DNA from 4 places in the Lysinibacillus sp. FSL L8-0312 genome. Region 1 is predicted to be linked to each of the others. Evidence: riboswitches for the same ligand, from Rfam matches in the RefSeq annotation. Region 1 holds a riboswitch; each other region holds the start of a gene.

Region 1 (8,378 bases):
CCGATTTAAAGCTTCAACGTAAACATATTATTCTTTTAACCGATGGGCAATCACAGTCTGGGAATTATGAGGATTTAATTGCTGAGGGAAAAGAAAATGGTATCACTTTATCAACAGTAGCGATTGGACAAGATGCTGATGCTAACTTACTCGAAGCACTTAGTGATATGGGTAGTGGACGGTTCTATGATGTCATTGATGAACAAACCATTCCTTCTATTTTATCTCGTGAAACAGCTATGATTTCTCGCACCTATATTGAGGATAATCCGTTTTATCCAGCAATTTATAATGCCGCAGGATGGAATTCGCTATTTGCCAATGGCGTCCCTCAAATGAATGCTTATATTGGAACGACAGCTAAGCAAGGGACAACCGTAATTGCAGAAAGTGAGAAGGAAGATCCTGTGTTAGCACAATGGCAATATGGACTCGGTAAAACATTTGCTTTTACATCCGATTCAACGGGTAAATGGACAGGAGATTGGGCAAGATGGCAGGACTGGGGAACATTTTGGCAGACGCTTATTTCACAAATGTTGCCAAGCTATAATGATGTTGCCTATGATGTGAGATTAGAAGCTGATGGCTCCTTTATGATTACAGACCCTACAAATGAAGCCGCATTTTTAGACATTGTAGCGGTTAATGAAGCAGGGGAGGAGTTAGAAACTCAGTTAGAAACCATTTCAGCCTCCCAAGTTCGAGCTGTTGTACAGGCCGAACCTGGATTGATTTTCTTCCGTATAGCGGATGAGCAGCAGGCCATTTATCAGGCAGGCCTAAGTGTTCCTTATAGTGCTGAGTATGAACTGCTCCCTGTTAATGAAAAACTGGTTGAAGAGTTAACAAATCAAACAGGGGGAGCCGTTTTAAAAGAACCACAAGATGTGTTCCGTGACTTTACAACCAAAGGAGCGGATCGACAAAACATTGCCACATGGCTTCTTTTAGCAAGTATGCTTCTATTCTTTATGGATATTACCATAAGACGTTTTGGGTGGAGTTTCCTAACAAAAACGAATAAAAAAGAGCAGCCAATTGAGGAGAAACCTGTACAAGCAGAAGACACGAACGTAGCCCAGCTATTAAAGGGTATGAAAAAACGATCATAATAGAGTGAAGGCAGTGCAAAATCATTCCATTTTGCACTGCTTTTTTAAATGCTTTGAGGTTTTAAAAAATGGTGGTTTCCGCTAGGAAAGGGGTGCAAAGGTGATTGACACAGTGCAGCCTTCGAAAAGTGCTTCTCGGGGGAGAGAGACGCTCATAAAGAAACGAACCCCGCTCAAAGACTAGAAAAGAAATCTTCTCGCACATCTTAAAGGATTTCCAAAATCAAAAAGCACTCAGCACCACTCAATAAAGCGAAGAATTAAAGCTCTTTACTGGTACCGATTTTCGCAAAGTGCTAGCTACCATAACACCTAAGATGGCCCCGATGGTACTTGATGTTAAAAAGGCTGGCATGAAGAATAATGCGGCTACGGATGTCTCCATAAGCAATTTTGCATAGGGTACGGCAATAAGTGAAGCTAAAATACCAGTGCCAAAAACTTCGCCGAATCCTGCTAGCCATGATTTTCTACTGTATTTGTAGGCAAGGGCCGCACACAATGCTCCAATGACGCTACCAGGAATCGCTAAAAGAGAGCCTGTACCAGTAAAGATACGAATGATGGCTGTCACAAAGGCAACTAGAACTGTTGGCACGGGTCCTAGTATAATAGCTCCTATTACGTTAACAGCATGCTGAACGGGGTAGGCGCGTGCGATGCCTGTTGGTATGGATACAAAGGTAGATCCTGCTACAGCAATCGCTACTAATAAAGCCATGATTGTCATTTTACGAATTGACATAAGGTTCACTCCTCTTGAATAAAATCATGAGGGAAATTAAAAGGCCGCTTCCTTTAAACAATAGGAAGCGGCCTTGCATAGACAATGATAGTAGCAAGTAGCGCCACTTCCCTCCGCTAGTATGAACTAGATCAGGTTCAAAGGGTCCGTACATCATCATATACGTCTCAGCCTTTTAAAGGCTCCCCTAGTGGTAAATATCATTCAATTTTATTAACCAACATTACTGTAACATAATGTTAAAAATAGTCAATGATTTTTCTGACTATTTCGTATCAGGATGCATTAGATGAGGTGCTTTTTTCAATGTCCAGATGAGTGCAAGGAAGAAGCAGGCTAATAATATGATAGATCCGAAAATATATGGACTGTTCATATTCCAGTCAAATAGTAAACCTGCTAAGGCTGGTCCAATCATATTGCCAAGGCTCATGTAAGCATTATTCAAGCCCGCAGCAAACCCTTGTTCTTTCTCTGCAAGCTTTGAAATTAGTGTATTTACAGCAGGACGAATTAGTGTTGTTGCTGTAGAGAAAATAGTTGCTACAACTAATATAAGAGCGAAGCCAGATACAAACAATATTAAGAAAATAGCAACAGATGCAATAAATAAATTGACTAACACAACTTTCATTTCACCAAAGCGATTAAAAAGTGGTGTAATCACAAACATTTGTACAACTACCCCAAAAGCACCACCGACAACTAAAATAATCGCAATATCTACGGGTGTGTAATTAAACTTTTCTGTCACAAATAATGACAAGGTTGTTTGGAAGTTGGCAATTCCGAACGAGAACACGAGCATGATAATGAGCATAACGAAATAAGGCATATGTATGGAACGAGCCATTTGCTTCGCCAGATTTTCTTGCTTTTGCTTGTCATGTGAAGTGTTTGGTTTAGTAGATGGTAATAAAAAGTAAGATAAAACAGATGCAAGTATGGCAGCAACTCCTGCCGTGAAAAATGGAAAATGTAAACTAACCTTTGCTAAGAAACCACCTATTCCTGGCCCTATCATAAAGCCCAGTGACATAGCAGCACCTAACATACTCATACCTTTTCCACGTTCCTCGTAGGTAGTAACGTCAGCTACAAATGCCATAATAGGAGGTGCAACAAATGCGGAACCTAGACCGCCTAAAAAGCGTGCTAAAAATAGCATCCAGACGTCTGTGGCTAGGCCAAAACCGATTTGTGCAAGACCTGTCACAATAAGACCGAAAATAATTAAATTTTTCCGACCATACTGATCCGAAAGATTCCCAGCAATTGGAGAAAATACGAATTGAGCTAAGGCGAACGTTGCAATTAGCATACCTAGAACTTGTCCTGCTGCACCAAAAATTTTTAAATACTCTGGCATGACAGGAATAATAATTCCAATACTCCCCATTGCGATAAACATATTAAACATTAAAATATATAAAGCCGCCTTATTGGACTTCTGCTGGGTCATCGAATGAACCCCCTTTTTATAATCAAATATACTAAAGTCTATCATAAGATATCCTATCATCATATCGGTTGAAAGTCTGAAATGAAACATACCTGCTAGTGCAGCAATACCAATCCACGATGTAGAAAAGAATAAACAGACAATAGGTGAGGTGCTGCCAGAAGCAGGAAGATAATAGAAAAAGGTCTATCGACAAAATAAAAATTCATCGATAGACCTTTATATGCTTTAACGAATACTCATTTTAAATTCTAAAAACAATTCATTATATTTCCCTAAATAGTCTGGTCCTAAATTTTTATAAACTTCTAATGTATCGCGTTGTTCTTCAGAAGGATAGTAGCGTTCATCAGAAACAACTTCTTCATCCATTAAGTCCATAGCAGCTATATTAGGCGTAGAGTAGCCTACATAATCGGCATTTTGTGCACCCGATTCAGCACTTAGCATGAAATTGATAAAGGCATGGGCACCGTCGATATTTTTCGATGTTTTAGGGATGACCATATTATCGAACCATAAATTCGAGCCTTCCTCAGGTACAGCAAAGTCTAGCTCCTCATTTTCATACATCATATCTGCTGCTTGCCCAGACCAAGTAAGGGCTACAGTGGCCTCATTGTTGATCATTAATGGTGTAATTTCATCTCCAATGATGGCTTTTACATTTGGTGCAAGTGTGATTAATTTATCAGTAGCCTTACGTAGTTCCTGATTATCTAGTGAATTCAAGGAATATCCGAGACTGTTTAAGCCCATTCCAATGACTTCACGAGCACCATCCACTAAAAAGACTTTTCGTTTTAAGGATGGATCCCATAAATCATCCCAAGAAGAGAAATCTAAATCTCCCACAAGGCTTGGATTGTAGACAATGCCTACTGTTCCCCAGAAATAAGGGACCGAATATTTATTGTCATCATCGAATGGTAAATCTAAAAAGTAAGGATCGATATTTTTAAAATTAGGGATTTTTGTTTTATCTAAAGGAATCAATAAATTTTCTTCCTTCATTTTTTCTATCATATATTCAGATGGAACGGCAATATCATATGCTGTTCCACCTTGTTGAATTTTGGTCATCATCGCTTCATTGGAATCAAATGTCTCGTAGATGACATGAATGCCTGTTTCTTTTTCAAATTGTTTCAACAAGTCAGGATCAATATATTCTCCCCAGTTAAAGATTGTTAACGTGTCTTTTCCACTTTTACCGCCGCCTACACTTAAGGCGTCAGCCGCATAGAATAAAAGGGCTGAAACAACAAGGATGGCGATGGTAGCTTGAATTAATGACTTCATCGTTGTCCCTCCATTCTTTTACTCGTACGACTTGTAATGAAATAATAACCAACAACGACTAACACCGTAACAAAGAATACCAAACCAGAAATAGCATTAACCGTTAAAGAAATACCTGCACGGGCCATGGAGTAGATTTCTACAGATAATGTGCTGAAGCCATTACCCGTTACGAAAAATGTCACGGCAAAATCATCTAAAGAATACGTAAGGGCAAGGAAGAAGCCCGCAAAAATCCCTGGTTGAATATAAGGAAGAATGACACGCATCATAATATCCTTTTTCGTAGCCCCTAGATCTAATGCTGCATCGATTAAGGATTTATTCATTTCTAGTAGTTTAGGTAAAACCATTAGAACAACAATCGGTACACTAAATGCGACATGGGCTAACAAGACAGACGCAAAGCCAAGCTTAATGCCAACCATTGTAAATAAAATTAAGAAGCTAGCACCAATAATAACGTCTGGGCTGACGATTAAGACATTGTTTAAGGATAGTAAAGTATTGCGCATTTTTGAATCCTTGACAGTCACAATACCGATTGCACCTAGTGTGCCAATAATAGTAGAAATCAAAGCAGAAAGTAATGCCACGATTACAGTATTAATTAATATAACAAGAAGACGTGAATCTTCAAAAACAGCTTTATAATGCTCTAAAGTAAAGGATTCAAAGTGATTCATGGAGCCGCCACTATTGAACGAGTAAAAGATTAAATAGAAGATGGGAGCATACAGAACGATAAAAACAATCGTTAAATAGACTTTAGCTGATGCAGATAGTTTGTTCATCGTACGCGACCTCCTTTATCTTTTTGTCCCGTAATGAGCATAATAATTACCATGAATAAAATTAAGAACACAGCAATAGTAGAACCCATCCCCCAATTTTGTGTTACAAGAAATTGCTGTTCAATCGCTGTACCAAGGGTGATGACGCGATTTCCGGCAATTAAGCGTGTAATCATAAACAGGGATAGCGCTGGAATAAAGACAACTTGAATTCCAGATTTAACGCCATCCATTGTTAATGGTAAAACGACACGGCGAAAAGTTGTAAAAGCAGAGGCACCTAAATCGCGTGCTGCATAAATAAGTGTTGGGTTTAATCGATCTAAGGAGTTGAAGATCGGTAAAATCATAAACGGAATAAAAATATAGACCGATACAAAGACAAAGCTAATATCCGTAAAGAGCATTTGCTTAGGATCGAAGCCAAATACTTCAATAAATGCATTAATTGGTCCATACAATCCAAAAATGCCGATAAAGGCATATGTTTTTAACAATAGATTAATCCAAGAAGGAATAATGATGAGCAGAAGCCAAAGCTGTTTATGCTTTGTCTTCGTTAAGAAATAAGCAGTTGGGTATGAAATTAATAAAGTAAAGAATGTAATTAAAAAGGCATACCAAAACGAGCTCAATGTCATCTTTAAGTAAACAGAAGTAAAGAACGCTTTATAGTTATCGAGCGTGAAATTGCCATGTAAATCAAGTAGGGAATAATAAACAACGAGGGCAATCGGCGCGATAACGAAAAAGGCAATCCATAACACATATGGAAATAACGCTGATTTCGATGTCTTAGTTTGCATCTTCATCGTCTCCATACGATTCTAATCGTTTATCGAACTCTTCCTCAGTTTCATTTAAGCGCATTACGTGAATAGCCTCAGGATCAAAGCCTAAGCCAATTTCTGTCCCTACTTCTGCTTTTTTCAATGAATGGACTAGCCATTCATTGCCATCCTTATCGTACGTCGATAATTCATAATGTACGCCTCGGAATAATTGTGTATCCACTTTCACCACAAGTTTCCCTTTATCGATAGTTGTCATTTCTAAATCTTCTGGTCGAATAACAATATCAATTTTTTCATTTGGTTTCATCCCTTGGTCGACACATTCAAAAATTTTGCCAGCAAATTCAACTTTGAAATCTTCAATCATCACACCTGGTACAATATTAGATTCACCAATAAAGTCAGCCACGAAGCGGTTAATCGGTTCATCATAAATATCCACTGGCGTACCTGATTGTTGAATTTGTCCTTCACTTAAAACAAAAATCTCATCACTCATAGCAAGTGCTTCTTCTTGATCATGTGTAACAAAGACAAAGGTTTTGCCAAGACGTTGCTGTAATTCACGCAATTCATACTGCATTTCAGTACGTAGCTTTAAGTCTAATGCGGAAAGTGGCTCATCCAGTAAAATGACTTCAGGGTCATTAACAATGGCACGCGCAATCGCCACACGCTGACGCTGCCCACCAGACATTTCAGAGATTTCACGGTTGCTGTAGCCTGCCAAATTGACAAATTTTAATGCCTCAGCCACACGTTCCTTTATTTCATTTTCAGGCAGCTTTTTAATGCGTAGTCCAAATGCGACATTTTCGAAAACATTTAAATGAGGAAATAGCGCATAATCTTGAAAAACAGTATTGACCTGACGTTCATTTGCAGGTACTGCATTAATTTTTTTATCGTGGAAAAATATATCTCCAGTCGTTGGTTCTGTGAAACCAGCAATAATTCGTAAAATGGTTGTTTTTCCACAACCAGATGGACCAAGGAGTGTATAAAATTTACCTTTTTCAAGCTCCAAGTTGATATTCTTTAAGACGACGGTACCGTCACTATAAGACTTTGAAACATTTTCAAAGCGGATAATGGAATTCGTTGTCATTGATGCGCCTCCTTAAGCTATAAATAAGAATCTGTTGCAACGAGTAAAATTTTAGTTTCATCTGCATGTGCATTGAAAATTTGATGATGATCTGTCGCGTCAAAATAAAGAGCATTGCCCTCACTTGCAATATACTGTTCATTCCCTAAAACAAGACGAATACGTCCTTTGACAACATAAATAAATGTTTCTGAGAGCGACGGCTCAAATTGCTTGAATTCGCCATCAGCAGCAAAGGTTAAGAAAATGGGTTCCATCTCTTTTTCGTTAGATGTAGGGATTAGCCATTGAATTTCATAATTTTTTTCTTCATCTGTATAGATAGATTGGTCTTCTTCTGTATAGACAACCTTTTGTTCAGGTGAGTCATCATCAAAAAAATCTTTAGGTGTTGAACCTAACACTTCCAAAATAGAAAATAATGTTTCAATAGAAGGTGAGTTTAAATCACGTTCTAATTGGGAGATATAACCTTTACTTAAATCTGTACGTTCTCCAAGTTCCTCTTGGGTAAGACCTTTTTTTAAACGAAGCGCTTTAATTTTTGCTCCTATTTGCATCTTTTCCCTCCTAGAAGAAGTTTAGCAATCATAAACTTTTGAAATACGAAGTTTACTTTAACGAAACTTTTAGTTTACTAAAACCATTACAATTATACATAATAATTTTTTTTTTGCAATCATTTTTCGTGAAAAAAATAGCTATAAAATGTTAAAAAAACAGGCATAAAGAAAATGGAGAAAAATTTTGTATAGGGTAGAATATTTTTGTTAAAAATAGTGAATAAATAGGCTGTAGCAGTCATTTCATTTGTGGATTTGACGATTTCTTGTCATGCCACTTCAAACGTACAAACGAGCGGAGTTTACTTGTTTGAAAAACTGCGGTTACTCTGCTATCGTAGAAGATGAGTTCGCTTGTGCGAATGGAATATATAAACTACATATTTATTCGGAGGGATTTATTATGGCAGAACGCATGGTAGGTAAACAAGCACCTGACTTTACAATGGAAGCAGTACTTTCAGACAAATCATTTGGTAAAGTATCATTAGAAGA
Region 2 (8,378 bases), 3.2 Mb from region 1:
TCAATCTATATCCTTCAGTACACACGAGCGCATAACAAAAACAAAGAATGAGAAACTCGATCATGATTTCACAAAACATAAAAAGCAGTATAAGGACGACTAACGTTCCCTATACTGCTTTTTCTTTTAAAGCCGATAAAAGGCATTGGTGTTTTGCGTGATAATATGAGCCACTTCCTGTGTCGACAACCCCTTGATGGACGCTATGACCTCAATGGTCGAATGCATCATCCACGGAGATGTACGCTTATTTGTAAACGGTCCTTCAAAAGGCCAAGGACCATCCGTTTCCACCATCATTAGTTCAATGGGATAAGCTTGTATCAACTGTTGAATTTCTTGTTCATACAAACAATCAGGGGTGATCGAAATAAAATAGCCATGCTGAATCATGCGTTTCACCACAGCCTCATCCCCTTTAAACCAATGAAAATGTGCTTGGCGAAGCTGATGTTTGTCAAGTAAATCACAAACGATGCTAGCATCCTCATAGACAGCGTGTAACACTATTGGCTTATCCAATTCCTTTGCCAAGACTATAAAACGCTCTAATAGAGCCACATAAAGTCGGTCATCTATCGTTTGCTGTTGTCTTAAATAATAAGGTAAACCGACCTCACCAACAGCTACCATATGTTCTTTATGTGAACGGATCCAATCAAATAATGCCTCCTCATCGCTTGGATTTGGTAAAGGCTGTTCCGGATGAAAGCCAAAAGCGGCTTTCACTGGCTGATAGTTATTCGATAAATGCAATGTTCTTTTACAGGACGACAACTGCATGCTAACCGCAATCACCGTCTCTACCTCTTCAAGTAAGGCTGGAATTTCCTCATCTCGATACTGATCCAAATGAATATGAGCATCAATCAACAAACATATCACCCTTTTCTTCTTGTAAGTACATAAATAATTGTTGCTTTAACTCGGTGAACGCTGCTGAATGACGAATTTCCTCTTTTCGGGGTCTTTCAAAAGGCACAATGATTTCCTTTTTAACCGTCGCAGGACGTTTGCTTAAAACAAGGATCCGATCCGCTAAAAAGAGTGCTTCCTCAATACTATGCGTGACAAATAGTATTGATTTACGATAGGCTTCCCAGATGGATAATAGCCACGCTTGCATTTCCAGTCTGGTGAATTCATCCAGCGCAGAAAATGGTTCATCTAAGCATAAAATAGGCTTATCACTGACCATCGCACGTATAAAAGATACACGCTGTTGCATGCCGCCTGACAATTCGTTTGGATAAGCATGGATAAATGAACCAAGCCCCACCTTTTCAAGCCACTCTATAGCACGTTCAGCATTTGGTTGATGCTGTAATTCCTCTACGAGTGTGACATTCTCTAAAATCGTGCGCCAAGGTAGTAGACAAGGCTGCTGAGGCATATAACCAATCGTTCCTCTTTTTCGCTGAATGTCCTCTTCATTTAATAAAATGGACCCTTGATCAATCGTAGAAACGCCACCAATTAATTGAAAAAGGGTACTCTTACCACTGCCAGAGGGACCAACAATGGCCACAAACTCTCCATCTTTAACGTCAAAGGATACATCTTCAAGAACTTGCAGGGTATCAAAGGATTTAGCGATGTTTTGAATGCTGAGCATGATAGCCTCTCCCCTTCACCATGAATTTTTCAAGTAAGCGAATACTGCTAAACAACAGTAAGCTTAATAAAACAATCGCAAAAATGGCTACGAATACACGATCAGTGCGGAACGAGGACTGTGCTAAGGTCATATAAACGCCTATTCCTTTTTTTGCACCAAGCCACTCCGCAATAACAGCGCCCATCACACTATACGTCGCAGCAATTTTTACACCTGAAAAAATCGTTGGGTATGCATGAGGCCATTCAAGCTTCCAAAAAGTTTGCGCCTTTGTAGCACCAACCATGGCAAAATAATGCTTTAACTCAGGTGCTGTTTGCCGAAATCCGTCCATTGCCGCAATAACAATGGGGAAAAAGCACACGAGGCAAATAATGATGAGCTTTGGTAATAAACCAAAGCCAAACCAAATAATGAGCAATGGCGCTAAGACAAGAATAGGGATATTTTGCGACATAATTAAAATCGGATAAAACAACTCCCGAATAAATGTAAATCGATGCAAGACAATCGCCACCATTAATCCACAGGCAATACCAATGGCAAGTCCTAATAAGGCTAATTGCATCGTAGCCCAAGCATGTGGTAAAAAGGTTTGATAGGCTTTAAAAGCTTCCAACAAAATACGACTTGGTGCAGGTAATAACCAATGAGGAACTTCAGCCACATGCACAATGAGCTCCCACACGAATAAGAGGAAGGCGATAAAAATAATCGTCCTTCCCTTTTGCAAAGCTTGTTTCATTACTGGTATTTCTCCGTTAATGTATCCATTGTTATACCAGTTGGCTGATATAATATTTTCACTTGTGTAATGACATTGATAGCACCAAGCTCAATCATCTTGTCATTCATTTTTTCAATGATTTGCAGCAACATTGACAGCTCACCTTCCATCGTCGTTTCCAACGGATGTACCTCATATTTCACACCAGCAGCATCTATCACAGCAATCGCCGCATCGACATACGGTATAACATCCTCAAATTTCTCTGTTTTTGGAATGATTTGAACACTGATTAATGAATTCGCCATCTTATTTGGCCTCCTTTTTAGGTAAGAAATCATTTGTAAAGGCTTGTTTCGCATTAAATTCGCCCTCTAACACGTTGTTGCTAGACATCCATTTTGCATAGTTTTCCCATACAGAAAGCTTTTGCTCTCCCCATTGCTTGGCATCATCCTGATATTTATCGGCTAGCCATTCCTGACTTTTATGCACTAACGCTTGATCTAAATCGGGAGCCGCTTCTATTAAAATATCAGCCGCCTCACTTGGATGTGCTATGGCGTATTCATAGCCCTTCGATGCAGCCGCCACAAACGCTTGAACTAGGTCAGGATTGTCCTGGATCATTTTTTCATTTGTAGCTAGAACAGGTGTATAATAGTCCAGCTGATCACTATAATCTGTTAAGTACAGCATATTAATCTTTTCACCCCGTAGCTCAGCTTCAATACCTGTCCACGCGTAATAAATCCAAGCAAAATCAATATCCTTTTGCATCATCGTGAAAAAATCTAAATCTCCTGCATTGACGATATCTAGTTTATGAATGTCTGCCTTTTCTGTTTGCATCAATGATTGTAGGACAGCTTGCTCTAGTGGAGCCCCCCAACCGCCATAGGTTTTACCTTCGAAATCCTTTGGTGATGTAATACCTTTTGATGCAATAGAAGCAAAGCCAGATGTATTATGTTGAATAATAGCAGCAATGGAGACAAGAGGCACATCTTGCACACGAGCCTGTGTAATCCCTTCCTGATAGCTCACACCAAACTCTGCCTTGCCAGAAGCAACAAGCTGATCGGCTCCTGCCTCCCCAGGCATAATAATGTCAACATCTAAGCCCTGCTCCTCAAAATAACCGAGTTTTTTTGCGACATACAGTCCTGTATGATTTGTATTTGGTGTCCAATCTAAGACCACTGATACTTTTTTCAGCTGATCAGTAGCCTGCTTGTCCTCCTTGTCACTACAGCCCACTAACGTTAAAAGTGCAGCCACTAGAATAAATAACCATTTTTTCATGCGAAGTCCTCCTAGTTGATAATGTGAAAGTGTTCATGATTGAATGTTGTCACCAGAAAGAAAGCGTATGCGTTTGGCAAGATATTGCTTGAAAACATAAAAAAACGCCTAGGATTCCTCCCAGACGTATTGCAATCAATCTTCAAAACTTTGCTTTTTTGAATAGATGTTCCCTACGCTGGTACGAGCCAAATCAGGTTCAAAGGGTCAGCGTCTATCGGACACAATCTCAGCTAGCAACTACTAGCCCCCCTACATTCTTGTGCTATGAACTTTTCGTTGATTATTATACCCATAGTTACGCTAAAATGACAAGATGCTATTTTTGACTAACGACTGCTCTCGTAAAAAAACCCAGCACTCCTAAGAGACTGGGCTTATCATTAGCTTAGTTTCTGTTCTTTTTTAGCCGTTAAAACATGGGAAATGGCCCCATCTGTTGCAATATCCACTTTAAACGAACCGTTGGAATGGCGATCAGCACGCGTCAATGTTTGGACATCAATGAGCTCTTGTACACCTTTTTCCGTTTCAATCACTATTTGCTCCTCATTCGTTGCTTGAATAACTGCCACAATACGGTGAGGATTTGCTTTTAATTCTGTTAATACTTTTAGACCACGTTTTGCACGACTTGCCACTTCAACTTCTGCAACATTCATTTTCTTCACGGCTCCACGCTGTGTGACGATTACCACATATTGTGTAGCATCAGGCTGTAGCACATTGACACCGACTAAGGCTTCTCCATCCTTTAGCGTGATGCCTTTGACACCGCCTGTTTTCACCCCTGTAACTGGTAATTCTTCCAGTGGGAAACGAATCGCATAGGCTGTATCCGTTGTTAACATCAGTTCCACATCATCTGTCACAAACGATGCATAGATCATCGCATCGCCCGCTTTAACATTCATTGTTTTTATTGGCTTCGAATAACGCGTCACCGCATAATCTGCCAGTGGGGAGCGTTTAATTTGACCATCTTTTGTAGCTGTTAAAATATACGTATTTGGCTGCTCGAATGTTTCAAAGCCATACACTGCAATAATAGACTCATCTTCCCCTGTTGGCACAATACTTGAAATATGCTGTCCAAGATCCTTCCAGCGAATATCAGGTAGCTCATGAACAGGCTGGTAAATATAATTGCCTCGATTTGTGAACAGTAACAGATGATGCTGTGTATTTAAGGTTGCTTCATACAATAAGTAATCCGAATCCTTCATCGCAAAATCCTGACCATTGGAAGCGGCATGTGAACGTGTGGATGTACGTTTAATATAGCCATCCTTTGTCACCGTCACCACAACCTCTTCACTTGGCACAAGGACATCTAGCGTAATTTTAATTTCTTCTATTTCCTGCTCAATTTTCGAGCGACGTGGCTCTGTGAAGCGTTTCTTAATCTCTAGTAACTCTTGTTTAATGACACGTACAAGCTTGGCTTCACTTTGTAAAATTCCTTCTAGCTTCGCAATCAACTTATTTAACTCGTCTTGCTCTTGACGAAGCTCTGTAATGTCTGTATTCGTTAAACGATATAATTGTAAGCTAACGATCGCCTCGGCTTGTACCTCTGTAAAATCAAACTTCGCTTGTAAATTAAGCTTCGCATCCTTCTTATCGTTAGAAGAACGGATTGTCGCAATCACTTCATCTAAAATGGAGAGTGCTTTAATTAACCCTTCTACAATATGAGAACGATCCTTTGCCTTTTGTAAATCATAAATCGAACGGTTCGTCACCACTTCTTTTTGATGCGCAATATAGGCATCTAGCAATAATGGCAATGTCATCATCGTTGGACGACGATTATGAATAGCAATCATATTAAAATTATAAGCTACCTGTAAATCTGTTGTTTTAAATAGGTATTGTAAGATTCCTTTTCCCGGAACATCCTTTTTCAGCTCAATTACAACACGTAAGCCTGTACGGTCTGATTCATCTCGGATTTCCGCAATACCCTCTAAACGTTTATCTACACGTTGCTCATCAATTTTTTTCACAAGATTCGCTTTATTCACATCATATGGTAATTCCGTGATGACAATTTGCTCTTTGCCACCCTTGATCGGTTCTACTACGGCTTGCGCACGGACAATGATTTTACCTCGACCTGTTTCATAAGCCTTTTTGATGCCATCTACCCCTTGGATAATCCCACCTGTCGGGAAATCCGGCCCTTTAATCACAGTCATCAATTCATCTACTGTCACGTTCGGCTTGTCTAAGCGCATTAACACAGCATCTAGCACTTCATCTAGCGCATGCGGGGGAATATCTGTCGCATAGCCAGCCGAAATCCCTGTAGAGCCATTGACTAGTAAGTTTGGAAAACGTGCAGGTAAAACAGTCGGCTCCATATCTTGATCATCAAAGTTTGGTACAAACTCGACCGTTTTCTTGCCAATATCTCGTAGCATTTCACCAGCAATAGCAGACAGTCTCGCCTCTGTATAACGCATCGCAGCTGGAGGATCACCATCAACCGAACCATTGTTACCATGCATCTCAATAAGCATATGACGTGCCTTCCAGTCCTGACTCATACGTACCATTGCTTCATAAACAGAGCTATCACCGTGCGGATGGTAATTACCGATTACGTTCCCGACAGTTTTTGCGGATTTTCGAAACGGTTTATCCTGTGTATTGCCTTCTGTAAACATTGCATATAAAATACGACGCTGTACTGGTTTAAGACCGTCACGTGCATCAGGCAACGCGCGGTCTTGAATAATATATTTACTATAGCGACCAAAACGATCACCCATCACTTCTTCTAGCGGTAAATCTTGAAACTTTTCTGTACTACTCATGCTTGGTCCTCCTCTTGTTGGATGAATTCATTTTCTAAAATATTTGAATCATCCTCCATACCGAAGTCAACATTGGCTTCGATCCATTTACGACGCGGTTCTACTTTATCACCCATTAACGTCGTGACACGTCTCTCTGCACGTGCACCATCCTCGATTGTGACACGAATTAATGTCCGTGTCTCAGGGTTCATTGTCGTATCCCATAGCTGGTCAGCATTCATCTCACCAAGACCTTTATAGCGCTGCAATATGTAACCCTTTCCAACTTTCTGGATGGCCTTTTGTAAATCGTTTTCTGTCCAAGCATATTCAATCACTTCTTTTTTACCAGTACCTTTTGATACCTTATAAAGTGGTGGTAAAGCGATATAGACTTTGCCTCCTTCAATGAGTGGACGCATATAACGATAGAAGAACGTTAAGAGCAAGACTTGAATATGTGCCCCGTCCGTATCCGCATCGGTCATAATCACTACTTTATCGTAGGCTGAATCCTCCACAGCAAAATCCGTGCCAACACCTGCTCCAATCGCATGGATAATTGTTGAAATTTCTTCGTTTTTCATAATGTCCTGTAGCTTGGCTTTTTCTGTGTTGATGACCTTACCGCGCAAAGGCAAAATCGCTTGGAATGTACGATCACGACCTTGTTTGGCAGAACCACCTGCAGAATCACCCTCAACTAAATACAACTCATTCTTGGCCGCATTGCGAGACTGAGCTGGTGTTAATTTGCCTGATAGAATCGTACTACCTTTTTTGCTTTTCTTGCCATTCCGAGCGTCCTCACGCGCTTTACGAGCCGCTTCTCTTACTTGTTGCGCACGGATTGCTTTACGTACAAGAGAAGCCGATAACTCTGCATTTTCCTCTAGCACATACAAAATTTGCTCTGACACTACGCTATCTACGGCTGAACGAGCCTCACTTGTACCAAGCTTGCCCTTGGTTTGTCCTTCAAATTGTAATAAATGCTCTGGAATACGAACAGACACGATTGCTGCTAAACCCTCACGAATATCTGTCCCTTCAAGGTTTTTATCTTTGTCCTTTAGCAAGCCGATTTTTCTTGCATATTCATTAAATACACGCGTCAATGCCGCTTTTGCACCCGTTTCATGTGTGCCGCCATCACGAGTACGTACATTATTAACGAATGACAAAATCGTTTCTGAATAACCATCGTTATATTGGAAAGCGAATTCTACTTCAATATCATCTTGTATGCCTTCTACATATTTCACAGGATGAAGAACATCCTTTTCTTCATTCAAATACGCAACGAAAGCTTCAATGCCATTCTCATAAAAGAATACATCTTGTTTGCCTTCCTCGCGCTCATCGATTAATTCAATTTTTAAGCCCTTTAATAAAAAGGCTGATTCACGTAAACGTTCTGCTAACGTATCATAATTGAATTTTGTGACAGAAAAAATCGTTTCGTCTGGTAGGAAATGAACAAGTGTACCTGTTTGCTTCGTTTGCCCAATTTCTTCAAGTGTTGTGACAGGATGTCCACCATGCTCGAAGCGCTGACGATACTTTTTACCATCACGATGAATCGTCACCTCTAAAAATGTTGATAGTGCATTAACTACAGAGGAACCTACACCATGCAAGCCACCACTTGTTTTATAACCACCTTGTCCAAATTTACCACCTGCGTGTAGCACCGTAAAAATAATTTCAGGGGTAGGTTTACCCATTTTATGCATACCTGTTGGCATCCCACGGCCAAAGTCGCGCACACTCATACTTTGATCCTTATGAATTGTGACAATAATATGAGATCCAAAGCCGGCCAGTGCTTCATCCACCGCATTATCTACGATTTCATACACAAGGTGATGAAGTCCACGGCCATCCGTTGAACCGATATACATGCCAGGTCGTTTGCGTACCG
Region 3 (8,378 bases), 2.1 Mb from region 1:
TACCGATAAAACATTTCCTTTAGAATCTCATGCCATCCAACGTGAGATTGGTGGCTATGTTTTACCGCAATTTCAAAATTTATCAGTCAAAGTGAAGCAGCCTGATATTGAACTACGTGTAGAAGTTCGTCATGATGCAACATATATGATGGCACAAGTTATTCCTGGCGCAGGTGGAATGCCTGTAGGGTCTAATGGAAAATCTTTATTAATGTTATCTGGTGGTATTGATAGCCCTGTTGCAGGTTATTTAATGATGAAGCGAGGCGTGCGATTAGAAGCGATTCACTTCTTTAGTCCACCATATACAAGCGAAAATTCATTAGAAAAAGTAAAGGTACTTGCCAATGAACTAACGAAATTTGGTGCTAGTATTCGTTTACATGTCATTCCATTTACTGAAATACAAGTTCTTATTAAAGAGAAAGTGCCTTCTAATGTATCGATGACAACAACACGCCGTATGATGTTGAAAGTAGCTGATCAGGTGCGTGAGGAAATTGGGGCACTTGCCATTGTAACAGGTGAAAGTCTTGGGCAGGTAGCGAGTCAAACGCTTGAAAGTTTAACAGCGATTAATGCTGTAACGAATACACCTATTTTGCGTCCGTTAATTTCATCAGATAAACTCGAAATCATTGATATTGCAGAAAAAATCGGCACATACGAAACATCTATTCAGCCATTTGAAGATTGCTGTACGATTTTTACACCTACAAGTCCAAAAACAAAGCCGAAGCTTGAAAAGGTCGAGCATTATGAAAGCTTCTCTGATTTTGATGAGCTAATCGAGCGAGCAGTAAAAAATCGAGAGGTCTATATTTTCCCTAAGAAAGAAGAGCAACAACAAGATAAGTTTGCAGAACTATTATAAGGATTCAAAGCCGTCTCAAAGTCCATTTTGAGACGGCTTTTTTATATTACTGGCTAGATGCCATTAGAGGTACAATTTACCTTTAAAATTTTCGTATTAAAAATCGAATATCGCACATTCTATATTCACAAGGAGGTGAGACACATGACTTCAAACAACAACCGCAGTTCAAACAAGCTTGCAGTACCTGGTGTACAACAAGCACTAGATCAAATGAAATACGAAATTGCACAAGAATTTGGTGTTCAATTAGGAGCTGAAGCTTCAGCTCGTGCTAACGGTTCCGTTGGTGGTGAAATCACTAAACGTCTTGTACAAATGGCAGAATCTCAATTAAAAGGTATGCCAAACAACCAATAAATGCTGACTAAGCATTTATAAACTTAAAACCAGTGACCATAAAAGGCACTGGTTTTAGTTTGTTTATAGATCATTTTTTTATGCGAGATAATGACGTAAATGTAGATACAGTGTGTGCAATGTCTTGACTTTCACAGATAGCAGAAATAACGGCAACACCATCAGCACCTGCTTGAAAAACAGAATGTGCATTTGTACAAGTAATCCCACCAATCGCTACAATCGGTAATTCAGGATAAAGATGATAAGCTTGCTGTAAAAAATTTGTACCGCATGGTGGTTGTGCATCACTTTTAGATGTTGTTGCAAAGATTGGACCAATTCCTACATAATCAGCATGATGGTCTATAGCTGTTTGTAATTCTTCCTGTGAATGTACAGAAACACCAAGTATCATGTTCCCGATTTTTTTACGTGCTATTTCAACATCTAAATCATCTTGTCCAATATGAACGCCATCGGCACCAATTCGCAAAGCGAGCTCTATATCATCGTTAACGATAAACGGTACATTATACTGCTGACAAAGTTTTTGACATTGGCGTGCAAATTGTTCATAGGCTAATCCAGTTAAGGCAAGAGACCCTTTCTCGCGAAATTGAAACATCGTAATGCCAGCTTGCAATGCCTTTTCGAGGAGATGGATGGGATTTTGTTGAAAAACATTGCCTGTCCCCATAATAAAATAAAGCTGTAAATCCTCACGTTTCATGAATAATTACCTCACAGGCTTCCTTATGCTGTTGATAAGCGAAATGATTTGTAGGTCCGTGCCCGTTGCCGATGGCTAAATCATGCATAATCGCTAATTGAATAAATTTTTTAGCTTCGATAATAGCCTCTTCCATCGCTAAACCTCGTCCAAGAAAAGCAGTGAGTGCTGCTGAAAATGTACAGCCAGTACCATGTGTATTTTTGGTTTGGATTCGTGGAGACTGCATCGAAAAAGATTGTCCATTTTTGAAAAATACATAATCAATGGCATAAAGTGGTTCTGCTAAATGCCCACCCTTTACAATGACGCATTGTACACCTAGCTGTAAAAAGCTTTGAGCCACTTGTTTCATATCCTCAAAATGGCGAATGGTTCTCCCCGTGAGAGCCTCTGCTTCGGGTATATTTGGCGTAACAATCGTAGCTAGTGGTAGTAAAGATGAGCGTAACGCCTCAATAGCTTCTTGCTGTAATAAGCTTTCTCCACCTTTTGCAATCATCACGGGATCCACAATTAGTGGTATGTTTAATTCACCGATCATGCGTGCGATGGCTTGGATAATACCAGAGGAATAAAGCATGCCTGTTTTCATTGCAGCAATCGGAAAATCTTCGACTAACGCTTGAAATTGTTTTTCCACAAACGAAATGTCAATGGGGAAAACACCTGTCACGCCTGTTGTATTTTGTGCAGTTAAAGCTGTAATAACGGAAGTGCCGAACACCTCTAATTCCTGAAATGTTTTTAAATCAGCCTGTATACCAGCACCGCCACCACTATCTGATCCAGCAATCGTCGTTACAATATGCATGATGCTTCACCATCCTTTGATAAACGATGTATAGCATTAAGCAAAGCTATTTGAAAATCACCGATATCTGCAGTGAATGCAGAAGCTAGTACTGCTGCCTTTTTATAGTAAGTGAGTGTTTCTGCTAATTGGTTGTATGGCTTGTTACCTGCGACATAGGCAGCACCACAAAGCGCACTAAGTAAACAGCCAGTACCAGTGACCTCTGTCATTTGTGGGTGGCCACCAGCTATCCACTGGCTATGCTCACCATTTGTTATAAGATCACGTTCACCTGTTACAATAACGATACAATTATATCGTTGTGCCACTAGTAATGCTTCCGTCTCCAGTGACATGGAGCCATGACCACTATCTACACCTTTCTGTTGCCAATCTACATTGGCTATAGCCGCAAGCTCACCGATATTACAGCGAATTACGGCAAATTGTATGTTTTCAAGTAAGTATTGAACGGTTTCCTTGCGATAAGTTGTAGCCCCTGCCCCAACTGGATCTAATATAACTGGAATGCCAAGTGCATTAGCTTTTTTTCCTGCTAACAGCATGGCGTTTTTGGTGCGAGTATTGAGTGTCCCGATATTAATTAATAATGCTTGTGCCATTGCTACCATTTCCTCAACCTCTTGGCTATCGTCAGCCATAACGGGCGAAGCACCTAATGCTAATAAACCATTTGCTTGGAAATTTGCCACCACATAGTTTGTGATGCAATGAATAAGTGGTTGCTGTTGACGAATTGTTTGAAATATCATTTTAATTTTAGTCCTCCTTTGTGGATGGACGTAAGCATGCAAAAAGGCTCTTTTTATGTGAAAATACACGAAAAAGAGCCTTTCATCTGAAAAAATCGATGTCTGTTGCTCCCTACGTCAGTATTAACTAACAGGTTCAAAGGGTCAGGTTTTACCTTCTCAACTCTTTCGAGTCCCCCTGCAATTTTGCTTTTAGTTGACCAAAATGTACCATACTTTTCATTTGTATTCAATAGCTAGTTTTCCTATCGACAAAACGTGACTGATGCCATATAGCTAGGTATGATAGTTGTCATGACTTTACCTAAATTAAGCGCAAACCATTGAAAATACTGAAAAAGGAGTTTTATAATGTGTCATAGCAAAAGGGGGCATTTGCCATGAAAAGACAAGATTTAGTTGCACCAGAATGGTATAACATAACAGAGGAAATTGAAAAATATGCTCAGGATGCAACGAAAAATGCTTTAATTATTTATGAAGAAAATCAAGCTGTACAATTTATTACATATGCACATTTGATGGAAAAAGCGAATCAAGCAGCACATGTTTTCACCTTACAAGGTTTAACGAAGGGTGATGTGATTTTAGTGATGGTACCACGCTTAGTGGAAGCATATATTGTTTATATTGCAGCATTAAAAGCAGGTTTAACCATCATTCCAAGCTCAGAAATGTTAAGAACAAAAGATATTGAGTATCGCATTCATCACGCCAATGCTAAAGGGGTTGTTGCCTATGAGCCCTATATTGAACAATTTGATGAAGTTGGAAATTTACAGGGCATACAGCAATTTGTCATAGGGAAAGCACATGAGCCTTGGCAGCCTTTACTAGAAAAAATGCACCATCAACCTACAACTTACATAAATCCGACTCCGACAAAAAGTACTGATAATGCATTTTTAGCCTATACAAGCGGCACAACAGGTAACCCGAAGGCAGCGGTACATACACACAGCTGGGGCTATGCTCATTTACGAACAACAGCACCACATTGGTTAGGTGTACAAGAAAATGATATTGTTTGGGCAACAGCAGCACCTGGATGGCAAAAATGGATATGGAGTCCCTTTCTCGCTACATTAGGCAGTGGTGCTACTGCATTTGTTTACAAAGGTAAATTTGATGCTGCTTCCTATTTGGCAATGCTTGAAAAATTCAAAATCAATGTATTATGCTGTACACCAACTGAATATCGTTTTATGGCATCACTTGAAAATTTACACGCATATGATTTACATGCAATTCGCCAAGCTGTATCAGCAGGTGAACCGTTAAATAGTGAGGTTATCAACGTATTTTCAGAAACATTCCATTTACAAGTGCGAGATGGCTATGGTCAAACGGAAAATACATTACTTGTTGGTACAATGGTAGGGATGGAGGCGCGAGTTGGCTCAATGGGAAAACCTACTCCTGGCAACACTGTTAATATTATTAACGATTTCGGCAATCCTGTTGCAGTGGGAGAGGTGGGTGATATTGCTGTTCATCGTGAAACACCAGCTCTCTTTAAAAAATATTTAAATGATCCTGAACGTACAAATTTACAATTCCGTGGTGATTGGTATATAACAGGAGATCGTGCCTACAAAGATGAAGATGGCTACTTTTGGTTTGAGGGTCGAGGAGATGATGTCATTATCTCCTCGGGTTATACAATTGGTCCCTTTGAAGTAGAGGATGCTTTGATGAAGCATCCAACTGTGAAAGAAGCTGCTGTCATTGCCAGTCCAGATAAAGTTCGAGGAAATATTGTAAAGGCATTTATTGTTCTTCGTAATGGTGAAATTGGTGATGAAACACTTATTCAAACACTTCAAAGTCATGTGAAATCATTGACTGCCCCATATAAATATCCACGTGCTATTGAATTTGTCGAAGAGCTACCCAAAACATCCTCTGGAAAAATTCGACGAGTTGAATTACGACAACAAGAAACAAAGCAATGCCATTCATCATCATTTCCTAGGAAATAATGTCGAAAATCAAAGTTCATGCAAAGGTATGGACTTTGATTTTTTTTATTTTTTTAGGTAAGGTAATATGAGGAAATAAATAGCAACAAGCTTTTTGCATATTATTGCAAAAAAATGAAACAAATAAGCAAGTCATTCGTATTACGTGTTGAGGAGGCGGAAAGACATGAATGTAAAAAGGTGGGTTGCTTTAGTAGTCGCAGGTGTTCTTTTACTATTTTCATTAGGAATTAATACCATTTTTGCCCTATTTAAAGCAGATTTCCTAGGTAATTTTGATAGTTTGATGGCTGGGAATAATTTAGATGTATATGAAAATGTCATTGAAGGGGACAATTTTGATAAGCGAATTGCTTATTTAAAGGTAGATGGAGCGATTCAAGATATCGGCTCAAGTACATTATGGCAACCAGTTGCCTATGATCATACATTTTTCTTAGAGCAATTGGATAATATTTTGTATGATGATTCGATACAGGGCGTTGTTTTAAGCGTCAATTCACCAGGTGGTGGTGTGAAAGAATCTGCAGAAATCTATAAAAAGCTGCTAAAAATTAAAGAAGAACGACAAATTCCAATTTATGTATCGATGGATTCGATGGCAGCATCAGGTGGTTATTATATTTCAGCACCTGCAGATAAAATCTTTGCCCATCGTGATACAATAACAGGCTCAATTGGCGTCATTATGCAATCCATTAACTACCAAGCATTGGCTGAAAAAGTAGGAGTTAAATTTGAAACGTTTAAATCAGGGGAGCATAAGGATATGCTAAGCCCAATGCGTGAAGTGACACCAGAAGAACGTGCAATGATGCAGGATATGATTAATGAAACGTATGAAGAATTTGTAGACATTGTAGAGCAGGGACGTAATATGTCTGAAGCAGAAGTGAAGAAGGTTGCAGATGGTCGTATTCTTGGTGGCACAAAAGCGCTTGAAGCAGGTTTAATCGATGAAATTGGTGATGAAGAAGCAGCCATCGCTGCTCTACGTGCAGATTATGGACTGGAAGATGCTGCTTTATTTGAGTATGCGTACGATATGGGAGGCTGGCAATCATACGTTGGGATGAAAATTGGCTCCATGTTTGGTCCATCTGCAGAAGAAAAAATGCTAATGAAAATTATGACCGACTACAGTGCACCGAAAATGATGTATTTATACGGGGAATACTAAGGAGGGAGTACAATGACAAACAATGAATTTGTTATGCAAGGTTCACCCTCTATGGAAAATGGCTTTCTTATGAACGCTCCAGATGAGTCAGTAAAGCATAAAAACTATGCTTTAAAAACGGCTGGTTTTTGGATTCGGTTTTGGGCATTTTTATTAGATGGATTCATTATTTCTGCTGTAGTTGGAATACTTATCAATCCTATCTTTTATCTAATGGATTGGTCCTTATCAGAATCTGTTTGGTATGCACCGATTTCAATCATCACAGCGAGCCTCTATTATAGCTATTTTGTACTGATGACAAAGTTCTTTGGGCAAACACTTGGAAAAATGGTTTTTGGCTTACGTGTTATTTCATTAAAGCATGATAAGCTTACTTGGTCAGATGTGTTATTCCGTGATTGGATTGGCCGCATTATCAATAATATTTTTATGCCTCTGTATATTTTGGTAGTCATTTTACCAGAAAATCAAGGGTTACATGATTATTTTGCAGATACAGCAGTGGTGCACGAAAAAGTCTTTGTTGAAAAGGATCCAGCACCAGCCGCTTTGCCAAAACAGCAAGAGCAGATAGAAACGACTGTGCAAGAGGAAAAAATAGAACTAGCCAAGCTAGAGGAAAAAAATGAACAATAAACAAAAGGCTGTCTCCTAATTCGAGACAGTCTTTCCTATTTCTAAGCTAGTTCTTCTAAAGTAAGCTATCTTAGTTGCAATTAATTCCCTTCATTTAGTAATATTATGTACATATGAAATAAGGAGGCGTTTATATGGCACAAGTAACATTTAAAAATGGTCCAGTAACACTAGTAGGAAATGAAGTAAAGGTGGGCGATCAAGCTCCAGATTTTACGGTATTAGCGAATGACCTATCACCTGTAACATTAAATGATTCAGAAGGTAAAATTCGTCTATTTAGTGTTGTACCATCATTAGATACTGGTGTATGTGATGCACAAACACGCCGTTTTAATGAAGAAGCAGCTAACCTGGGTGACAATGTAGTTATTTATACAGTATCTGTCGATCTTCCATTCGCTCAAAAGCGTTGGTGTGGTGCAGCAGGTATTGATGCAGTGCAAACTGTATCAGATCACCGCGATCTTTCATTTGGTGAAGCGTATGGCGTGTACATTCAAGAATTACGTCTTCTGACACGTGCAGTATTCGTTGTGGATGCAAATAATAAAGTAACATATGTTGAATATGTACCTGAAGCTACAGATCATCCAAACTATGAAGCGGCCATTGCAGCTGTTAAAGCACTAGCATAATGAGCTGCTTTTAGGCTAAGATAATACTAGACAAAGGGGCTGTGACGAGAGTTTGTCACGGCTCTTTTCTGCGTGAAAGGAAGTTTAAATATGGAAAACATCGAGAAATTATTTGGTCTGCTAAATGAGCATGCTGAAAAGATCGAAAAAGAACAAGATTTAACATTGTTAGAAGGGTTGCTAGATGGTCTTGAGGCATGGCTTGATGGCGAAGTGAATTTTTCACAAAAGGATGCAACAAAAGAGGATATTCGCAAAGCTATTCAAATCGCTATTTTAAAAGGAATGCGCAAAGGGTCGCAGCCAAACCATCAAATGACACCTGATACGTTAGGGTTACTAGTTGGCTATTTTGTGGAGCAAATATTTGAAGAGCGCCTTGCAAACGAAAAAATGTCAATTATGGACCCAGCCGTAGGTACGG
Region 4 (8,378 bases), 650 kb from region 1:
GAGTTGATGTAATGAAGCTATTATTAATTGATCGTGATCCTACCGACTTGGCAGGCATAAAGTGGTTTTTACATACCTATTTCCCTGGAGACGTCTTCATTGAAATGTGCACAAGTATTTCAGAGGTGCCCCAAAGAATTCGATTATTTGAACCGGACGCCATTCTGTTAAATATCGATCTATTTCCTAATAATCGCTTAACGGCTCTTTATCGGGATTTACAAAAGCTATCTGGTGCCATTCTTGCAATGACGACAGAACCTTTATTTAAAAATGCATTGAAGGCAATAGATTTACAAGTGGCCCATCTCTTTGTAAAACCCATTGATTTAGAATTATTAAAACAAAAGCTCACAACCATTTCTCTTCGCACACCACAGGTCACGGAATATGCACAGGAGACTACAAATGATTCCTTTTATTATCAATTATTTTTAGATAACAAATCTAGTTCAATTGAGACGACCATACATTTCACAATGATGGAGCCAGAACATATCGAAACTTTTAATAAGCTTTACAATTGGCTACAACAAACACCTATCCACTTCCATATGAAAACCTACCCTCTGTCCAATACAATTGTATGCCTTTTTCAAACAAGTGACATAAAGATGGTAGAAAAGGATGTCCGTGCACTTATGATGGAATGGCGGTTAATTAGTAATAGTTCTTTAAATATTGGCATTTATGATGGGCCACCGACAACCATCAAAAACATGTATACATTAACAAAGCGCGCACTACATCAAAGCTTTTACGAAGGCTTTGGTCATATTTTTTATGCAAGCAAACAAATTGAAACACAGCCCTTTGATCCCTTATTAACACCAGAAGAGCAACAATTGCTAATCAGTAGTTTGGAAGACGGAAACCTTGAAGCCGTTAAAACATTTTTATACCAGCTATCTAATGAGGGAATATATTATGAGCAAGATGATCTACGTATTCATTTAACAAGTGTTCTAGCACAAATTCGACGCTTTATGTTGAAATATAAATTACACGAAAAAGCAGTTATCGAGCAAAGCTATCGTCAGCTATTTCACTTAATCATTGAACATCCTATATTTTATACAATTCTCAATGGCATTATTTCTTTCACACAAACATTAATTGAATTAGCGCGGGAAGCTCGAATGGAGAAACGAGCCGATTATGTTGAACTAGCTTTAGAAATAATTGATCAACAATTTAATGATAGCTCCTTGTCCCTGCCCTTCGTCGCCCATAAGCTCGGAATCAGCCCAAATTATTTGAGTACCATTTTCTCAAAGAAGCAAGGCTTACCATTTAAACGCTATTTACAGCAAATAAGAATTCATCATGCTACTAACATGCTGCTAGAAACGGATTTTTCCATTAGTGAAATTGCCCATTTAAACGGTTTTGATGATCCTAATTATTTCATTAAAATATTTAAACAACAAATCGGCATAACGCCTAATCGATATCGAAAAAACTAAAAGATAATTGATTGAAATAATTTTCAATTAGTCCATTTTATTTTCAATAAAGGTTTTTACAATGTAGTCATTATCTTAAAATTCATGTCATTTTCATACCTAATATTTTTTAAAAGGAGATTAGAAAAGTGAAATTCCTGGTGAAAACTATGTATAAAACGCCTTTCCTTGGCATATATTTATAGTTTATATTTAAATATAAAAATTCTTTAACGATAATAATTATAATGTACTAGCAATTCTATTTTATATTTGTTATAGTTATAGATGAAGAGTTTGACTTATATTTTTTTCAGGAGGTAAACTAATATGACAAACGCAAATGATCGTAGCCGTCGTTTTACAACAGCAGGTGGCGCTCCAGTAGTAAGTAACCATGACTCTATGTCAGCAGGTCCACGTGGTCCTCTTTTACTTCAAGATGTATGGTTAGTTGAAAAATTAGCAAATTTTAACCGTGAAGTAATTCCTGAACGTCGTATGCATGCTAAAGGCTCAGGTGCATTTGGTACTTTTACTGTAACGCATGATATTACTCAATATACAAAAGCGAAAATTTTCTCAGAGATTGGCAAGAAAACAGAAATGTTCGCACGTTTCTCAACAGTTGCTGGTGAGCGTGGTGCTGCAGATGCTGAGCGCGATATTCGTGGCTTCGCCCTTAAATTCTATACAGAAGAAGGAAACTGGGATCTAGTAGGGAACAATACACCTGTATTCTTCTTCCGCGACCCATTACACTTTACAGATTTAAACCATGTCGTTAAACGTGATCCACGTACAAATATGAAAAACGCTAACTCCAACTGGGATTTCTGGACTCTATTACCTGAAGCGCTTCACCAAGTGACAATTGTAATGTCTGACCGTGGTATTCCAGCTGGTTACCGCAATATGCATGGATTTGGTTCTCATACGTATAGCTTTATCAATGCTGAAAATGAGCGTGTATGGGTTAAATTCCATTTCCGTACAGAGCAAGGTATTAAAAACTTAACAGGTGCTGAAGCTACTGAAGTTATCGGTCAAGATCGTGAATCTTCACAACGTGATCTATATGAAGCTATTGAAAAAGGCGATTTCCCTAAATGGAAAATGTATATTCAGGTTATGACAGAGGAGCAAGCTCGTGAGCTTCCATACAACCCATTTGACTTAACAAAAGTATGGTATAAAAAAGACTTCCCATTAATTCCTGTCGGTGAGTTCGAGTTAAATAAAAATCCGGATAACTACTTTGCAGAAGTTGAACAAGCTGCATTCGCACCATCTAACATTATTCCTGGTATTAGCTTCTCACCAGATAAAATGTTACAAGGTCGTATCTTTGCATACGCAGATGCACAACGCTATCGCCTAGGTGTAAACCACTATATGCTGCCAGTTAACGCACCGAAATGTCCATTCCGTACCTTCCATCGTGATGGTGCAATGCGCTTTGACGGCAACCTCGGTTCTACATTAGGCTATGAACCAAATAGCTATGGTGAATGGGAGCATAATCTAGACCATAAAGAGCCTGAATTACGCATTGATGGTCATGCAGGTATTCACGACTTCCGTGAAGATGATAACAATTACTTTGAGCAACCAGGTAAACTGTTCCGTTTAATGACTACAGAAGAGCAACAACGTCTATTTGAAAATACAGCGAATGATATGGCTTCTGTTGAAGAATTCATCAAACGCCGTCACATCCTTCACTGCTATTTAGCTGACCCAGCATATGGTGAGGGTGTCGCAAAAGCGATGGGTCTTTCGTTAGAAGGTATGGACCTTACAAACCCATATGTAAAACAACCAACTAACGTTTAATAGTCCACTTATTATTGATATCCAAATTCAACTTTTACTCCATGTGAATCTGTCATTCACATGGAGCTTTTTTATGATTAGAAAAGGCTTATGTCTATACTTTGACATAAGCCTTCCTTAGTGTTGAAAAACAAAACAGTCAATTGAAAGGGAGAAATGGATTTCCGTTGCAGGCTACTTGCTTTCCACTCCAGCCCACAAAAGTGTTACCTTTTTAGCGAAATTTTCAAATAAAGTGAAGGTGTTCACTACTTTTTATGAAGAGGTGTTGTCACGCATCACTTCTCCATATTAAAAATAAGAGTTTATCCCCTCTAAGAATACAGATAATGGGCTATTTGATTGCTATACTACTATGAAAAAAGTAAAGACACTTTGCAGAATGGTTGATTGGAGTGGAGCCAGCGTCACAGATGAGACCCTGGAGCGAGCGTAAGTGAGTGAAGTGGCTCATCGGACGCCCCCTGGAAAGGGCGCTGGCGGAACGGAAATCAACCTCTCACCTTGCAAATTTGCTTTTTCTGCCGTTGACATCATCTTTTTTCAACAACATGAAAGGCTTATGTCTATACTTTGACATAAGCCTTCCTTCATTATTGATAAATCTGACTCCCCGCTTTTTTAAACTCCTCTGCCTTTTCCTGCATACCTTGATGAATAGCTTCAGTCGTATTTAAATCTTTTTCTTTAGCATAATTACGAATATCCTGTGAGATTCTCATACTACAGAATTTAGGGCCACACATTGAGCAAAAGTGCGCTGTTTTTGCCCCCTCTGCTGGAAGCGTTTCGTCATGATATTCAACCGCACGTTCTGGATCTAATGATAGATTGAATTGATCACGCCAGCGGAATTCAAAGCGTGCTTTTGACAATGCATCATCCCGTTGTTGTGCACCTGGGTGTCCTTTCGCTAAATCAGCTGCATGGGCAGCAATCTTATAAGTAATAACTCCTACTCGAACATCCTCACGATTAGGTAAGCCAAGATGCTCCTTCGGTGTCACATAGCAGAGCATCGCTGTACCAAACCAGCCAATCATCGCTGCACCAATAGCTGAGGTAATATGGTCATATCCTGGCGCAATATCTGTTGTTAATGGGCCCAATGTATAGAAAGGCGCTTCCTTACAAACTTCTAATTGCTTGTCCATATTCTCCTTTATCAAATGCATCGGTACATGACCTGGCCCCTCTACCATCACCTGAACATCATGCTTCCAAGCGATTTGTGTTAATTCACCCAGCGTTTCAAGCTCTGCAAATTGGGCCTCATCATTGGCATCTGCAATGGAACCTGGGCGTAAGCCATCTCCTAAAGAAAAAGCAACATCATATGTCTTCATAATTTCACAGATTTCCTCAAAATGTGTATAAAGGAAATTCTCTTGATGATGAAATAAACACCACTGTGCCATAATTGAACCACCACGTGACACAATGCCTGTTACACGATTTGCTGTAAGAGGTACATAGCGTAAAAGAACACCCGCATGTATCGTGAAATAATCAACCCCCTGCTCTGCTTGCTCAATGAGCGTATCACGATAAACTTCCCACGTTAAATCCTCGGCTATGCCATTTACTTTTTCTAAAGCCTGATAAATGGGCACCGTTCCCACTGGCACTGCAGCATTTCGAATAATCCATTCTCTCGTTGTATGAATATGTTTACCAGTCGAGAGATCCATAATATTATCGGCACCCCAGCGTGTAGCCCATGTCATTTTCTCAACTTCTTCTGCTATTGACGACGACACCGCGGAATTTCCAATGTTTGCATTGATTTTCACATGGAAGTTACGACCAATAATCATCGGCTCTGCCTCAGGGTGATTAATATTAGAAGGCATAATAGCCCGACCTGCTGCAATTTCTGAACGAACAAATTCAGGATCCATGTTTTCACGTATCGCCACAAACTCCATTTCCGGCGTTATCATTCCATTTCGTGCATAGTGAAGCTGTGTTACATTTTTACCCCTTTTTGCACGTAAAGGCTTCCGCTCCAATTCAGGGAAAACATTTTCTTGAATGCGCGGATCATCAACACGACGAAAACCGTTATCCTCAGGTTTAATCGTACGCCCCTCATATTCCTCAACATCTCCTCTTTCTTCTATCCATGCACGTCGCAAAGTAGGCAGACCCTTTGTAATATCAATGTGATAATTCGGATCTGTGTATGGACCACTCGTATCATATACTCGAATAGGGGCATTTTTTTCATCCCCAAAGCTACCAGTCGTTGGGCTTAATGCGATTTCACGCATAGGTACTAAAATATCTGGACGTGATCCTTCCACATACACTTTTTTGCTTCCTTCAAAGCTAGACATAATCGTAATGTTCTTTTCACTAACTACTGACATGAGCTACTTCTCTCCCTTAAATGTAATTTGATACAAGGACCGAAAATCTAGCTCACTCCAACAAATAAAGAAAGGCCGAATCCAAAATATTTTTTTGGATCCGGCCATGAATGTAAAGGTCTAGTAATTGCACACGACATACGATGCAATAGCTTCTTAACTTTCCCACGCTGGTATGAGCCAGATCAGGTCCAAAGGGTCAAGAAACTTCTAAGCGTTTCCCTCTCAGCCTGACTCATCAGACTCCCCTAGTTAATACTATTTAGTTTGATGCTAGTGTAGCAGATATTTCTAAGAGATGGAAGTTTTCCATTCAATATTTTAAAATTTTCATCCAACTAAGTAAATAATACTTCCGCAAGATAAATCACGATCGTTACTGTTAGACAGCTCACAATGGTTGAAAATAAAACAGTTTGCGCAGCTGTAGCTGATTCCACATCGTATTCTAATGCTAGACTAGAGCTATTGCGAGATGTTGGGAAGGCACTGGCTATAAACAGAGATTGTGCGACAACTCCATCTAACCCCAATACATAAATAATGACCAATGCTACAGCTGGTCCGATAACTAATCTTGTAAAACAGCTAACAAAAACAGTTTTATTAAACATAGATTTGATTTCAAGCTGTGATAATTGTGCGCCTAATGTAATTAAGGCTACAGCAATAAATCCATCTGCGACATGCTCTACAGGTATTTTGATAAACTGCGGTATACCAATATTAAAATAGTTCATAGCGACACCAATAATTAGCGCATGAATAATGGGCATTTTAAAGAAATCTTTGATGATTGTCATACCCGATTTCGTAGAGGAAATTAAATTGTACAAACCATATGTATAAGTTGTCATATTTTGAAATATAACGAGCATGACCTGAATGGCTACACCAATAGGTTGTGTTACAAAAATCATTTGGGCCACTGGAATACCATAATTTCCAGAGTTAATGAGCACAACACTATTTTTAAAGACGGCTGCCTCCGTTTTGGCCAAACCAAGCCCTTTCGCTAAAAAATGACTGAGTATCATTTGACTCCCAATAAAAAGCACAATAAATAACCCGACTTCTCCCAGAACAGACAGCTCTACACGTGTTTCATATAAATTCACAAAAACAGCGGCTGGCATAAAGCAATATGTAATAAGCTGAGACAATGCTTTTAAGTTAAAACGAAATTTCTTTTGTAGTATAGCGCCAAGTACAAGCAACACTAAAATAGGTGCAACAATTTGAAAGAAAATCATTCCGAGATACATCATATTGATGACCCCCTTCCCTTCATTATAGTAGTGCTGAATGGCTAACAGGTCAATGTCTCTTCCCTTCACCATTAAGAAAGACTGCCTATATATTTTAGGCAGCCTTTTTCTTTACGCTAGCTTAAATCGATTTACGACTTCTTGCAGTTCATTTGATATATCATTCATATTTTGAATAGACTCTGCTACTTTTAGTAACTCTGCTTGTTGATCCATTGCAGAAGCACTTACTTGTTCAGCAGAGGCAGCTGTTTCCTCTGAAATAGCAGATATACTTTGAATAGCCATAATTGCTTGATCTTTATGCTCTAACATACTAGATAACTTACTCATTAGTTCACTAATGGAAGCTGCAATTGAACGTGACAAGTCACTGCTATCTTTAAAGGCCATTTGTGTGCTTTGTACGGACTCATTTTGAGAATGCATTAAATCTGCATTCGAAGCAATAACAGCTACTGTCTGTTGGGAATTTTCGAGAATACTTTCTACCGTACTCTTAATAATTTCTGTTTCATTTTTAGATTGCTCTGCTAGCTTTCTTACTTCCTCTGCTACTACCGCAAACCCTTTTCCATGTTCGCCAGCACGAGCTGCCTCAATACTTGCATTTAAAGCTAACAGATTCGTTTGCTCTGTAATGCTTTGAATAGAAGCGATGATTTGATTAATATTGGCAATGTTAGAAGCTAATGATTCCATTTGCTGTTGAATACGCCCATTCATCTCATTTGTTTCTATATTATGTTCACGTAAACTATTAACCTCATGCAATCCCTTTTCTGTCGTTGCACTTGTTTTATGAGATAGCTCATCCATCTCATTGGATAGTGACGTAATGGCATCAATCTGATCAGATAGATCCATCATTCGATAATTGGTTTCTTCAGTATCCTCTGATTGCTTCGATGCACCTTGTGCAATTTCATTGATTGCTACTGAAACCTCTTGACTTGAAGCTACTATTTCATTAAAGACCTCATGCACTTGATTAGAAGATTGGTTCAATAATGTCGTAGAATTTAGCACTGTTTGTATTGCACTATTGGTTTTATCCAGCATATTATTATAAGCCAGTGCAACTGCACCAATCTCATCAGACTTAATATATTTCTCCTCTACTCTTTGTGTTAAATCCCCTTCTGCAGCTGTTTCAATGGATGCACGCAAAAATTGGAGTGGCTTTAACTGTTTGTAAATGAATAGCACACTTGCAACTGTCATCAAAACAACCATAATAATAGAAGAAATAATTGTAAATACAAAGACGTGGTTGTATGTCTCTAGAATTTTTGATTCAGGCAATACAATTTGAACAGTCCACGTCTCGTCAATATCCTCTAAAATCATTGGGGCAAATACATTAAATGCCTTTTCCTTAAACTGTTTAGAATCAACGTACATACTTGTAAGCTCATCATTTTCCATGGTCTTACTAATACTTGTCCAAGCTGGGT

The links. A riboswitch is a leader RNA that binds a small molecule or an ion and turns the genes downstream of it on or off. The one in region 1 is predicted to bind thiamine pyrophosphate.
Region 2: linked by a shared signal. The riboswitch ahead of MHI22_RS04710 (ABC transporter substrate-binding protein) and the one ahead of thiW (energy coupling factor transporter S component ThiW) in region 1 are both predicted to bind thiamine pyrophosphate.
Region 3: linked by a shared signal. The riboswitch ahead of thiM (hydroxyethylthiazole kinase) and the one ahead of thiW (energy coupling factor transporter S component ThiW) in region 1 are both predicted to bind thiamine pyrophosphate.
Region 4: linked by a shared signal. The riboswitch ahead of thiC (phosphomethylpyrimidine synthase ThiC) and the one ahead of thiW (energy coupling factor transporter S component ThiW) in region 1 are both predicted to bind thiamine pyrophosphate.

What each region holds. Positions count from the first base shown of each region.
Region 1 covers NZ_JBBOOV010000001.1:4,101,209-4,109,586, forward strand. The annotation lists gene MHI22_RS20440 (VWA domain-containing protein) at 1-1,115, shown strand, start outside; gene thiW (energy coupling factor transporter S component ThiW) at 1,360-1,860, opposite strand; TPP riboswitch at 1,952-2,059, opposite strand; gene MHI22_RS20450 (MFS transporter) at 2,126-3,322, opposite strand; gene MHI22_RS20455 (ABC transporter substrate-binding protein) at 3,551-4,624, opposite strand; gene MHI22_RS20460 (ABC transporter permease) at 4,621-5,418, opposite strand; gene MHI22_RS20465 (ABC transporter permease) at 5,415-6,224, opposite strand; gene MHI22_RS20470 (ABC transporter ATP-binding protein) at 6,214-7,320, opposite strand; gene MHI22_RS20475 (helix-turn-helix domain-containing protein) at 7,338-7,880, opposite strand; gene MHI22_RS20480 (peroxiredoxin) at 8,287-8,378, shown strand, end outside.
Region 2 covers NZ_JBBOOV010000001.1:916,634-925,011, forward strand. The annotation lists gene MHI22_RS04685 (hypothetical protein) at 1-103, shown strand, start outside; gene MHI22_RS04690 (TatD family hydrolase) at 127-876, opposite strand; gene MHI22_RS04695 (ABC transporter ATP-binding protein) at 866-1,615, opposite strand; gene MHI22_RS04700 (ABC transporter permease) at 1,590-2,363, opposite strand; gene MHI22_RS04705 (thiamine-binding protein) at 2,363-2,653, opposite strand; gene MHI22_RS04710 (ABC transporter substrate-binding protein) at 2,655-3,650, opposite strand; TPP riboswitch at 3,804-3,914, opposite strand; gene parC (DNA topoisomerase IV subunit A) at 4,034-6,472, opposite strand; gene parE (DNA topoisomerase IV subunit B) at 6,469-8,378, opposite strand, start outside.
Region 3 covers NZ_JBBOOV010000001.1:2,016,365-2,024,742, reverse strand. The annotation lists gene thiI (tRNA uracil 4-sulfurtransferase ThiI) at 1-874, shown strand, start outside; gene MHI22_RS10175 (alpha/beta-type small acid-soluble spore protein) at 1,019-1,234, shown strand; gene thiE (thiamine phosphate synthase) at 1,305-1,946, opposite strand; gene thiD (bifunctional hydroxymethylpyrimidine kinase/phosphomethylpyrimidine kinase) at 1,936-2,760, opposite strand; gene thiM (hydroxyethylthiazole kinase) at 2,748-3,515, opposite strand; TPP riboswitch at 3,608-3,705, opposite strand; gene mbcS (acyl-CoA synthetase MbcS) at 3,896-5,497, shown strand; gene sppA (signal peptide peptidase SppA) at 5,664-6,677, shown strand; gene MHI22_RS10145 (RDD family protein) at 6,690-7,316, shown strand; gene tpx (thiol peroxidase) at 7,451-7,954, shown strand; gene MHI22_RS10135 (class I SAM-dependent methyltransferase) at 8,045-8,378, shown strand, end outside.
Region 4 covers NZ_JBBOOV010000001.1:3,446,756-3,455,133, reverse strand. The annotation lists gene MHI22_RS17355 (helix-turn-helix domain-containing protein) at 12-1,466, shown strand; gene MHI22_RS17350 (catalase) at 1,776-3,281, shown strand; gene thiC (phosphomethylpyrimidine synthase ThiC) at 3,875-5,653, opposite strand; TPP riboswitch at 5,799-5,913, opposite strand; gene MHI22_RS17340 (AEC family transporter) at 5,992-6,921, opposite strand; gene MHI22_RS17335 (methyl-accepting chemotaxis protein) at 7,033-8,378, opposite strand, start outside.